One region of the Pseudoalteromonas fenneropenaei genome, then DNA from elsewhere that is predicted to be linked to it. Evidence: predicted binding sites of a transcription regulator. Region 1 holds the regulator's gene; each other region holds the start of a gene.
What was found. The regulator LexA, encoded in region 1, represses DNA repair genes until DNA is damaged. The targets are predictions, from matches to a motif close to TACTGTATNNNNATACAGTA.
Positions count from the first base shown of each region.

Region 2: a site for LexA is predicted at 2,442-2,461, ahead of dinB (DNA polymerase IV). Genes of this name have one in related genera too.
Region 3: a site for LexA is predicted at 1,501-1,520, ahead of ACFOEE_RS18265 (HVO_A0114 family putative DNA-binding protein). Genes of this name have one in related genera too.

Region 1 is NZ_JBHRSD010000048.1:53,954-59,310, reverse strand. Features, by position in the region: gene ACFOEE_RS20335 (CoA transferase subunit A) at 1-439, shown strand, start outside; gene ACFOEE_RS20330 (3-oxoacid CoA-transferase subunit B) at 439-1,095, shown strand; gene lexA (transcriptional repressor LexA) at 1,246-1,863, shown strand; gene coxB (cytochrome c oxidase subunit II) at 2,157-3,302, shown strand; gene ctaD (cytochrome c oxidase subunit I) at 3,299-4,882, shown strand; gene ACFOEE_RS20310 (cytochrome c oxidase assembly protein) at 4,879-5,357, shown strand, end outside.
Region 2 is NZ_JBHRSD010000001.1:267,614-272,970, reverse strand. Features, by position in the region: gene ACFOEE_RS01200 (hypothetical protein) at 1-469, opposite strand, end outside; gene ACFOEE_RS01195 (NUDIX hydrolase) at 611-1,126, opposite strand; gene ACFOEE_RS01190 (aldo/keto reductase) at 1,262-2,314, opposite strand; gene dinB (DNA polymerase IV) at 2,469-3,551, shown strand; gene ACFOEE_RS01180 (carbon starvation CstA family protein) at 3,747-5,357, shown strand, end outside.
Region 3 is NZ_JBHRSD010000039.1:143,762-149,118, forward strand. Features, by position in the region: gene ACFOEE_RS18255 (YecA family protein) at 1-891, shown strand, start outside; partial or broken gene ACFOEE_RS18260 (hypothetical protein) at 935-1,399, shown strand; gene ACFOEE_RS18265 (HVO_A0114 family putative DNA-binding protein) at 1,670-1,975, shown strand; gene ACFOEE_RS18270 (DUF3427 domain-containing protein) at 1,986-5,126, shown strand.

The DNA of each region.
Region 1 (5,357 bases):
GCAGCAGTTGTTAAGTGGTGAACTGCAAGTCATTTTGACTCCACAAGGCACACTGGCAGAGAAAATGCGCGCGGCAGGCGCCGGTATTCCCGCCTTTTATACTGCCACGGGAGTCGGCACACCAATTGCCGAGGGTAAGGAACTTAAAACCTTTAATGGCCGTGAATATTTATTAGAAGAAAGCATTCAAGGCGATTTTGCCATAGTCAAAGCATGGAAGGCTGATAGGTTTGGCAATTGTGTTTATCGTCATACCGCAATGAACTTTAACCCTATGGCGGCCACTGCTGGCAAAGTGACGGTGGTAGAAGCGGAAATGATTGTTGAGCCAGGAGAGCTTGCCCCCAGTGAGGTCCATACTCCAGGTATTTATGTTGACCGAGTGGTGTTGGGGCAATTCGAAAAACGGATCGAAAAACGCATGACAAGGGGTAACTAATGGCATTAACACGAGAACAAATGGCAATGCGAGTTGCAAAAGAGTTGCAAGATGGCTATTACGTGAATTTAGGCATTGGCATCCCGACATTGGTTGCGAATTACGTGCCCACAGGCATTGCCGTGATGCTGCAATCGGAAAACGGCTTACTTGGCATGGGGCCGTATCCTGATGAAGCCGCTGTTGATGCCGATATGATTAATGCCGGCAAAGAGACCGTAACTGCGGTACAGGGCGCGGCTATTTTCAGTTCGGCAGAGAGCTTTGCCATGATCCGGGGTGGTCATGTTGATTTAACTGTGCTCGGGGCTTTTGAAGTCGATCAACAAGGCAACATAGCCAGCTGGACCATTCCGGGCAAGTTAGTAAAAGGCATGGGAGGCGCGATGGATTTAGTCGCTGGTGCGAAAAATATTATTTGCACTATGACTCATGCGAGTAAACATGGCGAGTCAAAACTATTGGCGCAGTGCTCCTTACCTCTAACGGGCAAGTCGTGCATCAATAAAGTGATCACAGATTTAGCACTGCTTGAAATAAGAGAGGGGGCATTTCACCTTTTAGAACGAGCGCCTGGCGTCAGTGTTACAGAAATCCAGCAAAAAACAGCTGGACGTTTAGTCGTACCCAGCCATGTCCCCGAAATGATATTCTAGGCAAAAGCGTGCTAAGGCACGCTTTGAAGACCTTTCTCCACTCAGCCACAAGCTATAACTGGAATAAAAATCGCCACAACGTTTAAATTTGCGCTTTTGAAATAACTGTATATACTCACAGGTAATTGTACTGTATGGAAAACCAGTGATATGCGACCATTAACCAAACGCCAAGAGCAAATATTCGAACTCATCAAAGTCTTTATTCGGGATACCGGAATGCCTCCCACGCGTGCGGAAATCGCAGAAGCTCTTGGTTTTAAAAGTGCCAATGCAGCTGAGGAACACCTTAAAGCATTAGCCAAAAAAGGCGTAATTGAAATGGTGCCGGGCGCTAGCCGTGGTATTCGTTTGGTCGAGGAAGATGAACCTGAGCAGCTGGGATTGCCTTTGATTGGTCGTGTCGCTGCTGGTGAGCCTATTTTGGCGCAGCAGCATATTGAAAGCCATTGTCAGGTTGATGGTCACATGTTTAAACCGAGCGCTGATTACCTCTTAAGGGTTCACGGTATGAGCATGAAAGATATTGGTATTTTGGACGGCGACCTACTGGCGGTACATCGCACCCAAGTCGCACAGAATGGTCAGGTGGTTGTCGCTCGTGTCGATGAAGATGTCACAGTGAAACGCTTTGAAAAGGTTGGTAAAAAAGTCTTTTTACATGCTGAAAATACTGAGTTCGAGCCGATTGTAGTGGATTTGGAACAAGAGCCTTTCTCAATCGAAGGTTTGGCGGTCGGTGTAATAAGAAATAATCAATGGATGTAATTCACTGATATTGCCTTAAAATGCTTATTTTATAAGCCCAGCAGCGTGAGTTGCTGGGCTTTTTTGTTTTTCCAACTTAGTCGCCTCGGTATCTAAGCTTCTCTTTTTTCACCGCTTATCACATTTCGTCGAAGAAAAGGCAGGAAAACTTGCAGATTGGTCAAAAGTTGACTAATTGGTTAAGTGTCGTGCAGTTGGCATGCGACAAAGTGTCGCATGCTATGACAGTCATCCAATAAGAATAACGATCTCCTTTTATGCGCTTATCGAGGGAGATTTCAAGGAGACGTCAAATGAGAGCGTATCGATTTGCAGTGGGTTGGTTTGCCGTACTGTTACCCACATTGGCCAGTGCCGATAGTGCGTACAACATGCGGCAGGGTGTCACCGACATCAGTCAACAAGTTTATGACTTGCATATGACAATCTTCCTGATTTGTTGTGTTATAGGCGTTGTGGTGTTTGCTGCAATGTTTTGGGCACTTATCCATCATAGAAAAGCAAAAGGGGCAACTCCTGCGCAATTCCATGAAAGCACCAAAGTTGAAATTCTTTGGACTGCGATTCCTTTTTTAATCTTAATCGTCATGGCAATACCTGCGACCAAAACCTTGATCGCTATGGAGGATACCAGCAAAGCGGATCTCACCATCAAAGTTACCGGTTCGCAGTGGAAATGGCATTACGAATATATGGGCGAGGGAGTCGATTTTTACTCCGTACTATCTACACCCAAAGAGCAGATAGATAACCTGCAAGCAAAGGGTGAAAACTATTTGTTGGAAGTGGATAAACCGCTCGTTATTCCTACTGGCGCGAAAGTGCGGTTTTTAATGACCTCAGATGACGTTATCCACTCTTGGTGGGTACCTGATTTTGCGGTGAAAAAAGACGCCAATCCAGGCTTTATCAACGAGGCTTGGACACGTGTTAATGAGGCTGGTATTTACCGAGGTCAATGTGCTGAACTATGTGGCAAGGACCATGGCTTTATGCCCGTTGTGGTTGAAGCGAAATCACCAGACGAATTTGCGACTTGGCTTGCCGATGCTAAAGCAGCTAAACAACGAGCTGCTGCTGAAAGTGCAGCATTACTAGACCAAACGTTATCGAAAGAAGAGCTGATGGCAGTTGGTGAAAAAGCCTACATGGCTTACTGCGCAGCTTGTCACCAGCCAACAGGTATGGGGTTGCCTGGCGTATTCCCAGCTTTAAAAGGCAACGCAGTCGTGCTTGGCCCAATTAATGACCACATTGACGTGATCCTGCATGGTCGTCCTGGCACTGCAATGCAGGCCTTTGCAAAGCAACTGTCAATTAAAGATATCGCAGGGGTCGTCACCTACAAACGTAATAGCTGGGGCAATGATACGGGTGAAGTAGTACAACCTAGTCAAGTTCAGGCTCGATTGGACGCAACGAAGGAGGAAGGGCAATGAGCAGCATCGTCAATCCGCATGAGCATGATCATGCCCATCATGCGCCCAGTGGCTTTAAGCGCTGGTTGTATACAACAAATCATAAAGACATAGGTACGATGTACCTCATTTTCGCGCTTACCATGTTTATTATTGGCGGCGCGATGGCAATGGTGATTAGGGCAGAATTGTTTCAACCTGGCCTACAATTGGTTGATCCGCATTTCTTTAACCAGATGACTACAGTGCATGGCTTAATCATGGTGTTTGGTGCGGTTATGCCAGCTTTCACCGGTCTGGCTAACTGGATGGTTCCTATGATGATAGGGGCTCCAGATATGGCATTACCACGGATGAATAACTGGAGCTTCTGGATACTGCCGTTTGCCTTTGCGATTCTGCTTGCTTCACTATTTATGGAAGGTGGTGGTCCTGCATTTGGTTGGACATTCTATGCCCCGCTGTCTACCACTTACAGTAACGATAACACCGCGCTATTCGTATTTGCAGTCCATATCATGGGGATAAGCTCCATTATGGGTGCTATCAACGTTATTGTGACCATAGTGAATTTGCGTGCCCCAGGCATGACTTGGATGAAACTGCCGTTATTCGTCTGGACTTGGCTTATTACCGCATTTCTATTAATTGCGGTAATGCCTGTGTTGGCTGGTGCGGTGACTATGGTATTGACCGATAAGTATTTTGGCACCAGTTTCTTTGATGCCGCTGGTGGTGGTGATCCTGTGATGTTCCAGCACATCTTCTGGTTCTTTGGTCATCCTGAAGTGTACATTATGATTTTGCCTGCGTTTGGTATTATCTCCACCATAGTGCCGACGTTTTCTCGTAAAAAACTCTTCGGCTACGCCTCTATGGTTTACGCCACCTCATCCATCGCCTTGCTGTCATTTATCGTTTGGGCGCACCACATGTTTACCACAGGTATGCCGCTGGCAGGGGAATTGTTCTTTATGTACGCCACTATGCTTATCTCAGTGCCGACGGGCGTAAAGGTATTTAACTGGGTTGCAACCATGTGGCGGGGATCAATCAGCTTCGAAGTGCCGATGTTGTTTTCCATTGCGTTTATTGTGCTGTTTACGCTTGGTGGCTTTTCAGGCTTGATGCTGGCGATTACACCTGCTGATTTCCAATACCATGATACCTATTTTGTGGTCGCTCACTTTCACTATGTACTAGTGACAGGTGCGATATTCTCTATTATGGCAGCAGCTTACTATTGGCTACCTAAGTGGACTGGGCACATGTATAGCGAAACCTTGGCTAAGTGGCATTTTTGGTTGTCGTTAGTCAGCGTTAATGTGCTGTTTTTCCCTATGCACTTTGTTGGCTTGGCGGGGATGCCACGACGGATCCCTGATTATGCCCTACAGTTTGCTGATTTTAACGCCATTATCAGTATCGGCGGGTTTGCTTTTGGCTTATCTCAGCTGTTGTTTGTGTACGTAGTGTATCGCTGTATTCGTGGCGGTGAGCCTGCACCAGCTAAAGTCTGGGATGGTGCCGAAGGATTGGAGTGGGAGCTGTCTTCACCCCCTCCTTATCATTCATTTAGTACCCCTCCGGAGATCAAGTGATGCATAGTGCTTTACTGAAAAAGTTGGTGTTAGCGAGCCTTGGCATGTTTGCCTTCGCATTTGCTTTAGTGCCTTTGTATGACGTGTTTTGTGATATTACTGGTCTCAACGGTAAACCTGATTTGACCGTGGCCGCTGCCAGCGAATCGGTTGATACCTCGCGTCAGATAGCGGTGAGTTTCACTACGCATGCTCAGCAAGGTGCACCTTTCTCAGTTCAAGCACAGCAATTTCAAGTTGAAGTAAAGCCGGGTGAAATCATGCGTGTGGACTTCGTAGCGCAAAACTTAAGCCAAGAATCGCGAGTGATGCAGGCGATCCCCTCGGTCTCACCTGGGCTTGCTTCCAAATACTTACACAAGATGGAATGCTTTTGCTTTAACCAGCAGCCTATGCAAGCGGGTCAGAAGCAAACGTTTCCCTTGTTGTTTTATGTTGATACCGAATTGCCAACAGAAATACAAGAACTGACCTT
Region 2 (5,357 bases), on a different contig from region 1:
CGGGTGCCGTTTTCTCTGCTAAGAAGCTATCAAGCTGTTGAGTTCTTAAATTATCAAGGATCTGCTGCGGGGAAATATTTAAGACTTTACCTGCAGGATTGGCTGCGGAGGTTGTGATTGGCTCGGGACCCGCAACAACGCTGGCACTCACAGGGGCTTGTTGCTGCACTGGGGGGGAAGATGTAGTTGGCTCAGCGGGTTGCTCTGCGCCAATGACAGCATCATCTGCCGCCTTTGGTAGCAGTTCTTTTGGAGTAGGTCCTTGTGGTGTTGGTGCTACAGCAGCCTCTTTTGGTGGGCTAGGCAACGCTGGTTCAGGCAGTTGTGATGGTGGTTCCATCACTAAATAGGTTTTTAGCGCCGGAGTTTGTTGGGTTAGCTCAGGCGTAACTATTGCGCGACTCAGTAGCCAGAACAGCATGAGATGAAAGAATATGGAAAGCAGCAAAGTGCGCAGCCAAACTGTCATAACCATCCTAGGAAAAGCAGCTCTTTGCTATGGGGCAGAGCGTTATTGTTATTCATTTAGGGCTATTGACCCTAAAAGAGCAATTTGGTTCAAAGCAAGGGTTTTTAATTTATCCCCTAATTACTTGAAGCCGCAGCATAGTTAGCTCAAATGGTTTGGATAGAGCGCAATCAGCTGCTGCAAAATATCAATTTCTCGCTGTAGGGCTTGGCCTGCTAAAGCCCCTTTTTGCGTATTGAGGTTGTGTTGCAATGCTGCATCTAAACTTAGCCAAACGGCTTTAACCCCGCTGCGTATCTCATAATCTTCCAACTTGGCTGCGCCAAGTGGTGCAGTTAAGGCACAAAAGTAGTAATGGGAGATCACTTCCATTACTTGCTCAGGTTGTTTGCTATGGCGGCGATATTCGCGATACTGACCCCAAGGCTTCAAGATAGCAATGGAATGCGCCCCGGTTTCTTCGTGTAATTCACGTTTGAGCGCTGCGGTAACTGTTTCGTTCGGGTTTACGCCACCACCGGGAATGCTGTAATCGTCGTACCGACCGGTGTAAACCATTAATATTTTAGCGTTTTCAATCACAATTGCGCGTGCGGTGTGGCGCACGGTACGTTCGCCGTCAAGTGGAACTGGCGGTGTTAAATTTAGGTTTTTCATGGTGTAGAGCGGTTTCTTCGTATTGTGCTTGGTTGGCCGCGCGGCCTTTTAGTATGTCAATGGCATCTATTTAGCGTAAGGGAATATAGCGCAGTGTTTGCTTACTGCGCTATAAATAGCAAAAACGAAATCGCATTAAAACGGCGCTGGGTAGCGTTTTAATACAGCGTCGATTTCCGCCTTAAGCTCAGCGCTTAATGGCAAGCTAAAAGCAGTGAAGTTTTCCTTCAACTGCGCCATGCTGGTTGCACCTATGATGGTTGAGGTGACACCATCAATTTGATTGCACCAAGCTAACGCCAATTGGGCAGGAGTAAGTTGATGGCGTGCGGCAATGTCCGCGTAGGCTTTAATCGCTTCGTTTGATAACGGCGTATCACGGAACAAACCTTGACGTTGGACTAAGCTCCAGCGAGTGCCTTCGGGGCGCGCTCCGCCTAAATATTTGCCGCTTAACGCGCCACCCGCTAAAGGTGACCAAGGTAAATAAGCGATGTCTTCATGAATACATTGCTCAATGAGATACGGCCAGTCTTTGCTATGGAGCAAACTAAATTCATTTTGGATAGACACCACTTTGGGCAGATTATGCAGCTCTGCGAGGCGTAAGTAGGTTTGGATCCCCCACGGGGTGTCGTCAGACAAACCGAAATGGCGGATTTTCCCAGCTTTTACCGCGTCGCCAATGGCCTGCAAAATATCGAGCATACCATCGACCTCGGCGCTGCCATCTTCTTTACTCGGCGTCGTCAGGTTGGGCCAATGTTTGCCAAAATGTGGCGACACGCGATTGGGCCAGTGCAACTGGTACAGGTCGATATAGTCACTTTGTAAGCGCTGTAGTGAGGCATCAATCGCAGCACTGACCGCTTGGCCAGTTATAGGCGCACCACCGCGGATCCAAGGTAACCCGCCGCCAGCGATTTTGGTTGCGATAATCACGTCGGCGCGTTTTTCTTTGTGCCGTGATAGCCAACTACCTATGATCTGCTCAGTTTTACCGTAAGTATCTGGTGACGGCGGTACGGCATACATTTCAGCGGTGTCAATAAAATTGACCCCTTTAGCCAGCGCGAAGTTAATTTGTTCGTCTGCGTCGTGTTGGTTATTCTGCAAACCCCACGTCATACTGCCTAAACAGATCTGCGAAACTTGTAAACCACTGCTGCCTAAACGCCGATATTCCATACAGGCTCCATGAATTTTAAGAAATGACTCATCAGGTTTGCCAAGTTTAGGCTGTTTTTATTAAAGATGCAGCCAAAACCGCTCATCAACAAATTTGACTTGCTGAATTGAAAATAACGCGCATAATAACTGTATAAATGAACAGTGTTTATGTATGTCGCAGCGTAAATTTATTCACATTGATATGGACTGCTTTTATGCAGCCGTTGAAATGCGTGACAACCCAGCGCTGGCTAATGTGCCTATGGCTATAGGTGGACGTAGCCAACGCGGGGTGTTATCGACCGCCAACTACATAGCGCGCCAATATGGTGTGCGTTCTGCCATGTCTAATTTTCAGGCGAAAAAACTGTGCCCAGAATTAGTGATTGTGCCCGGCCGTATGCAAGTGTATCAGCAAGTGTCACAGCAGATCCGAGCAATTTTTGCCCGCTACACGCCCTTGGTAGAGCCGCTTTCCTTAGATGAGGCGTATCTTGATGTGACGGACTGTAGCCAGTGTAAAGGCAGTGCAACGTTAATAGCGGCGCAGATCCGCGCTGATATTTTTTCCGTCACGGGTCTTACAGCCAGTGCAGGTATCGCACCAATTAAGTTTTTAGCCAAAATCGCTAGCGATGAAAATAAACCTAATGGTCAGTTTGTCATTGCCCCAGAGCAAGTTGCGGCATTTATTGACAATTTGCCGCTGCGCAAAATTCCTGGGGTCGGAAAAGTCACCCATGAAAAGTTACTGGCATTGGGGCTTGAATATGGCCGAGATGTTAAACCGCTAGACGAAGCGTTTTTGTGCCGTCATTTTGGTAAGTTTGGTCGCTCATTGTGGCGCCGTTGCCAAGGTATTGATGAACGAGGGGTAGAAACCTCAAGGGTGAGAAAGTCGGTGGGAGTAGAAACTACCTTTGAAACTGATATTCGTGATACCTCAGTGTTACAACAAGTACTGCTTGAGAAACTATTGCCCGAGCTAGAAAAACGTTTGACCCCTTATTTAAGCAGTCGGTTTATCACTAAGCTTGGGGTTAAAGTGAAGTATCACGATTTTCAGCTCGTCAGTAAAGAATGCCAACACCATCAATTACATGCGGACTTGCTGCAGGAGTTGTTGGTGCAATTGCTGGCAAGACGACCGAATCAACCCGTGCGGTTGTTAGGTATCCAAGTCGGGCTGAACGACACCAGTGACGCCCAGCAACAAGCTGGTGGGCAACTGGGGTTGTTTGATGTGGTAGGTTAAGTGCTGATATTTTCAAGGCACAGACGTTAGAGGCGAATGGGTGGATGCGGAGTGTTTAATTCGCAACCAGCGTACGCGAATTTGTACTCGGTTTACTTGTATGTTTGGTTTAAGGTTCGACTAAATGGTGAGTGTTTTTTGCCCGCATTGTGCTAGCGTGGGGTAGACAACAAAACAATAATGTGAGGAAACTGTATGCAATCGATCATGATCGTGCTGCTCGGCATACTCGGTATGCTGTTTGGATGGTTTGTATACTCCAAATTTATAGCCGAAAAAATCTTTAAAATGGACGATAACTTCGTCACACCGGCCCATGAGCTCAATGATGGTACAGACTATGTGCCAACCAACAAAGTCGTGTTATGGGGCCATCATTTTACTTCTGTTGCTGGTGCTGCGCCAATTGTCGGGCCTGCTATTGCGGTCTACTGGGGCTGGGTGCCTGCGGTTCTTTGGGTGGTGTTTGGTACGATTTTCTTTGCCGGTGTGCATGATATGGGGGCTTTGTGGGCAAGTGCTCGTCATAAAGGCAAGTCGATGGGCGCACTGTCAGAGACCGTCATTGGCAAACGCACCCGTGCGCTCTTTATGGTGGTGGTATTTTTAGTACTCTTGATGGTGAACGCGGTGTTTGGCGTGGTCATCGCCAATTCATTTGTGAGTAACCCAAGTGCGGTGTTTCCTGCTTGGTCTGCCATCGCAGTAGCTTTAGTGATTGGCTTTTTATTGAAGCGTAAAGTGCCAATGACGCCGCTGATTATTATTGGTGTTGCGGTGCTCTACTGGACCATCTATATGGGTGCGGATCTGCCAATTACTTTACCGACGGAAATGTTTGGCCTCAGTGACAAAGCCAATTGGATTGTGATCCTATTTATTTATGCTGCAGTAGCTTCGTTATTACCAGTATGGATGTTATTACAACCGCGTGACTTTATTAACGGTATGCAATTGTTGGTGGGTTTAGTGCTGCTATACGGTGCGGTGTTTGTGGTTATGCCAGACATTACGGCGCCGGCATTTAATACCCAGACTGTGGTGGATACACCAAGTATTATCCCCTTGTTATTCGTGACGATTGCCTGTGGTGCGGTGTCGGGGTTCCACGGTATTGTTTCTTCAGGCACCAGTTCAAAACAACTTGATAAAGAAACCGATGGTCGGTTTGTCGGTTATCTTGGTGCGGTTGGTGAAGGCTCTTTGGCTTTGATCACGTTAGTGGCGGTCAGTGGTGTGATGTTAGCGGTGAGTCCAGAAGAGTGGCACGAAATTTACAGCCATTTAGGCGCAGGTAGCGTCGGCGCATTTATTACAGGTGGCTCTAATCTTATTCATGCTGGTTGGGGGATCCCGCCAGAAATCTCTTCTACTTTGCTTGCGGTGATGGTGGTGCTGTTTGCTGGTACAACTATGGATTCTGGCGTGCGCTTACAGCGTTACATTATCCAAGAGTGGGGCGAAATTTATAAAATTCCAGCGCTTAATAACGGTATTATCGCCACTTTAGTTGCTGTTGCGTGCTGTTTACTGTTGGCCTTTGGTGCTGGTGGTGCCTCAGGCAGTGGTGGCATGATCATTTGGCCTTTATTTGGTTCAACCAATCAACTCCTTGCTAGCTTAACGCTGTTAGTCATTTCAGTGTATTTGATAAAACTGGGTCGTCCGGCGATTTACACTTTGCTGCCGATGATCTTTGTGTTGGTTATGGCGTTTTTTGCTGGCCTTATCAAATTGGTGGAATATTATCAGCAAGGTAAATGGTTGCTAGTGGGTTTAGATCTTATCGTGCTGGTGGTCAGCGTG
Region 3 (5,357 bases), on a different contig from region 1:
ATGCTGGCAATGAACCCAAATTTGAGCCTTGATGAACTCAACGCAGCTTTGCAGCACAAAGTGCAGGATCGCAATAATCAACCTAATCCCGATTTTTGTGGCGTGACGCCAACGCAAATGGCTAATTGGCTTTACGCGCCTTTTGATGAATTACAGTGGGTGACAATCAGCACACCCGACTCTCTTTCTGCCAGCCCAGTGATGCGCTATTTAGCCCTCATTCTTGATGAAGCTATGGCGCAAGAAGGCGCCTTCAAAGCCACAAGTAAAGGCAACTTACCCGCTAAGTTAGTCAAACAGGCCAGTGAGTTATTGCCTGAGTTTGCCGTTGCTCAATTCGAACGTGATATAAGCATCAGCGAGTTTGTGGGTAGCAACGAAGACAAATTCAATGCCTTGCACTACACCAGAGTGCTAGCCGAAATTAGCGGTATTATTTATCGGCGAAGCGGTCGCTACCATGTAAAAAAATCAGCGCAAAAGCAGTATCAGGCGTTAGGTATACAAGCATTTTTTAAACCTATGTTAGAAGTTGCCATCAGTAAATATAACTGGGGCTATTTGGACGGTTTTGAGTTTGATGTCGACTTGCGAACCTTTTGGCTGTTTATGCTGTGGCGCATTCAAAGCCATAACAATTTGGAACAACTGGTTGAAGAAGTGATGACGGCTTTCCCCGATTTACTACAGGGATTCCCTGCAGGTGATTACTTCTCACCGGAGCAACGCTTAAGTATGTTGATAAAGTCACGCTTTATTGTGCGGTTTTTGCAGTTTTGGGGATTTGTGACCATTGACCCAAGACGTTTTTTAAATACGGAACCTGTCGATAGAATGGTTCAGGTACAGCCTTTGTTAAAACAAACTTTTCAATTCACAATAAATACATAGCAAGGTCATCGTGAGTGAATATCAATACTATAAATTCTAGAGTTTGGATGGGTATTTAGATGCTAAAGCACGTCAAGCACTCAGATCCATTTCAAGCCGAGCCGAGATCAGCGCTACGCCCTTTCAGGTGTATTACACCTACAGCGGCTTAAAGGCGGAGCCTTTTGAGCTGATGTTAAAATACTTTGATATCGGTTTTTACTATGCCGATTGGGGTTCAATCGATGCTTACATCAAGCTGCCAGCTGGAACGCTTCCCGATGCGTTACTTGGCTTTTCAAGCGATGGGCTTTATGTGCATCAAAGCGATGAGTCGCAGTTGCTGACTTTTTCCATCAAGGAGTACTACGAATATTTTGACGATGAACATGCTGACGATTTTTTCCAGCATTTAGCTGCTTTACGCAGCGGGTTAATGCAAGGGGATTGGCGCCTTGTGTACTTCATGTGGCTCAAAGCGTTTGATTTTAATGATGAAGTTGAACGAGTGCTGTTGATTCAATTCGACACTGACAAATCTGCTCGTGCATTTACTGTACACGAGGGTTGTAATCGTCCCGAACGGAAAATAGTCTTGCGTGATTATCAGCGATTGATACGATATGCAGCTTATGTATAAGCGTACAGTCTTTTGATTGAGCAAGCGTTGTTTTACGTACTCGCTGGCTTTTTTGAGAGTATAGAGGGGAAACTAGAGAGTGCGAGCAAATGATTTGAGTAAACTGTGCGACTCAAGACATGCGAGTAAAGCAATGAAAAACGCAAAAGTTCGCGCTGCGTGATTGGGATTAAAGGGCAAAGGCCCGACCCCGATTACCCCGTTGATATCTGGTTCGACTCGCTTAAATCGGTCTCCAATGTGCTGTCGAAAGAAAACCAGGAACTGTTAAAAGTGATTGCCGAGCAAAAGCCGCAATCGGTAACTGAGCTGGCCATGCTTACAGGCCGAACGGTCAGTAATGTGTCGAGAACATTGAAAATACTGGGCAAGTACAACTTGGTTGAGATGCAAAAATCACAAAATGGATCGGCGGTAAAACTGCGATATCAATCGATGTTGTTATTGATCCAGCCATTAGAATAAAAGGAATATCATGCAACAAGTCGGAATTTATGAGCAGCTTATAACGCAGCTTATCGAGAGTCGCATTGACCGAGAGCGATTCTATGTGGGCGAACGTGAGCTCAATAGTAGTGAAGCATCGACGTGGTTATCTCGTTTCCTATCAGACATTCTTGAGTATGCGATTGAGTCAGTCCCCTCTAACGATGATCGCCTACAACAGCAGATTGCTTTATCTAACCAATTGTTACTCTGGCTAAAAACACAAATTCAAGATAACGATTTTATCGAAGACAATTTGCTCGCCAGTCAAGGTAAAATTCTGACTGCGCTCTATGAGCTCGAAAATCCTGTCTCAGCCGATTTAAAAAATTATATTAACGACATTTTTCCACTAACAGGGTTAAGCCAAAGCGAGCTGTTTTGTGGCAGTAATGCAGGGTTGTCGCTCGAATCTGAATTAAAGCGGGAGATCTTGTCTGCGGATAAAATCTACTGGTTAGTGTCATTTATTAAGTGGGCAGGGATACGAATTTTTCGTAAAGAGTTAGAAGAGTTTACGTCTAGTGGCCGTGAGCTAAAAATCATTACCACCTCATACATGGGGGCGACAGATGCCAAAGCGGTGGAATATCTGGCGAGCTTACCCAATACCGAAGTGAAGCTGAGTTACAACACTGAGCGGGAACGTTTACATGCAAAGAGCTATCTATTTTTACGCAACACGGGTTATCACACTGGTTATATCGGCTCTTCCAATCTTTCCCATTCAGCGTTAACCAATGGCTTAGAGTGGAATTTAAAAATCACCTCGCAAGAAATCCCACACATCATCAATAAATCATTGAGCACCTTTGAAACCTATTGGGCTTCTCATGATTTTGAACACTTTAGTGGCGATGCAACAAGCAGTGAAAAACTCAAAGAAGCCTTGAACCAGCAGCGCGGAGATTTTGAGGCTAGTCCCACGCATTTCTTTGATATTTCGCCGTTTCCGCACCAGAGTGACATATTGGAGCAATTGGCTGTAGAGCGTAGTGTTCACCAACGATTTAGCAATTTAGTGGTTGCGGCAACCGGCACCGGAAAAACCCTGATTTCAGCCTTTGACTTTGCGCGCTTTGTAAAAGACAAGCCGCAAGCTAAGTTCCTGTTTGTCGCTCACCGCGAAGAAATATTAAAACAAGCCAGAGCTGCGTATCGTGGCGTATTGCGTAATGGTACGTTTGGTGAACTTTGGGTTGGCGGACATTCACCGGAGCACTATCGACAACTGTTTGTTTCTATTCAAACTCTGAACAATCAACTGGAACAGCTTAACCTAACTGCTGACTATTATGACTACATTGTCATTGATGAAGTGCACCATATTGCAGCGACTAGTTATCGCGCGCTGCTGGAGCACTTTTCTCCAACTATTTTACTCGGCCTGACTGCAACACCAGAGAGGCATGATGGCGGTGATATTTTAGCGGATTTTGGTGGTGTGATTGCGGCAGAGATCCGTTTGCCGGAAGCGATTAATCGTCGTCACCTTTGTCCATTTCAGTATTTTGCTATTGATGATGATACCGACCTTCGCAACATTGCATGGAGTCGTGGACGTTACGATATCGCTCAGCTGACCAATCTCTATACCCACAACCAAGTCCGCTTTGACAAGATTTTGCTGAGTATGCAGGAGATCATCACTGATATAGGCAAAATGAAAGCATTGGCCTTTTGTGTGAGCAAAGAACATGCACTGTATATGACAGAGCAACTCTTATTAAAAGGCATTAAAGCGGATGTGTTGACCAGTGATAACAGCCACGAGCGGCAACAAAAGCAGCAAGCGATTCGTTCTGGCAGCATTAACGTGCTTTGCGTGGTCGATATCTTTAATGAAGGTGTCGATATTCCCGAGGTCGATACATTATTGTTTTTACGGCCGACAGAAAGCCTCACGATTTTCTTGCAACAGCTTGGCCGAGGTTTGCGTTTAGCTGACGGAAAAGAGTGCTGTACCGTGTTGGATTTTGTTGGCAACTCACGTCCTGAATATGACTTTGCCAACAAATTTAGAGCATTAGTGGGTAAAAGTCATCGAGCGATCAGTGATGAAATAAAGCAAGGCTTCCCCCACGCGCCACTGGGTTGCCGCATTGAGTTGAGTAAGCGCACGCAAGAAATGGTACTGAGCAATATCCGTCAAGCCTCATTAACGTTGAAGCGCCTAGTCGTGATGATCCGCCAATATCCTCAGCATTCCACACTGCCGTTAACATTGTCGAATTTCTTAACCTTAAATCCTCATATTGACTTGAATGAGCTTTATAAGCGAGGGAGTTGGTCGCAGCTGGTTCAACAAGCTAAAGATGAAATCAACGAAAATTCAGCTGATGAAGATCTGCTGAAAATGCTTAGAAAGGCCATTCATAACCGAATTTTGACCTGTGACGATCATGCCTATTTAAGCTTCTTAAAGCAGCTTTGCCAAAATAACTTTATTGTTGAAAATTATAGTCAACGTCATGCCTTGATGTGCCATTACGATTTCTGGCAAAAAACGGGACCTGAATGTGGATTCGATTCCATTGATCTGAGCTTAGCGAAACTGAATGTTTGCGAGATAAAGGCAGAACTAATGGACGTTGTTAACTGGCAACTTGCACAAACCAAACATGAGCAACCAACAATGCATGCTTTGCCTGATGTTTCATTGAGGCTACATGCACGCTATGCGCGTGAACAAATATTGGTGGCATTTGGTGCAACCACGTTTGAGCGCCAGCCGCCAGCACGCGAAGGTGTGTTTGTACTGAAGGATCAAAATATTGAACTGATGTTTGTCACCTTAGACAAAAATGAAAAGCAATTTTCGCCAACCACCATGTATCACGATTACGCGATCAACGAACACCTGTTTCACTGGCAGTCGCAAAATAGCGCACGGCCAGATAAAGGCCGTGGTTTGGAGTACATCCAACACCAAAAAATGGGTAAGCGTCTGTTTTTATTTGTGCGTGAACAAAGCAAAGATGAATATGGCCGTACCATGGGTTTTGTTAATTATGGTGAAGTGGACTATATATCGCATACGGGCTCTCAGCCGATGAGCATTACGTGGCAGTTAAAAGATCAAATGCCGCACTTTATGTGGCAACAAGCGGCCAAGTTGGCAGTAGGTTAATCGCAATTTGCATAGCGTAGATATTAAAATGATAGAAAATAAACCTCGCTATAAAGCAAGGTTTTTCGTTGTATTACGATTTCTTGAGCGATGATAAGCTTTACTCAATATTCTGGATCTTAATATTTTTTAAATCATAGTTAATTGATTTTTATAGTTTTAACTTGTATCTTGTTTTTTATTACCCCGTTTCATCCCCCAAATGTATCGTTATGCATCACGATGTAGTGC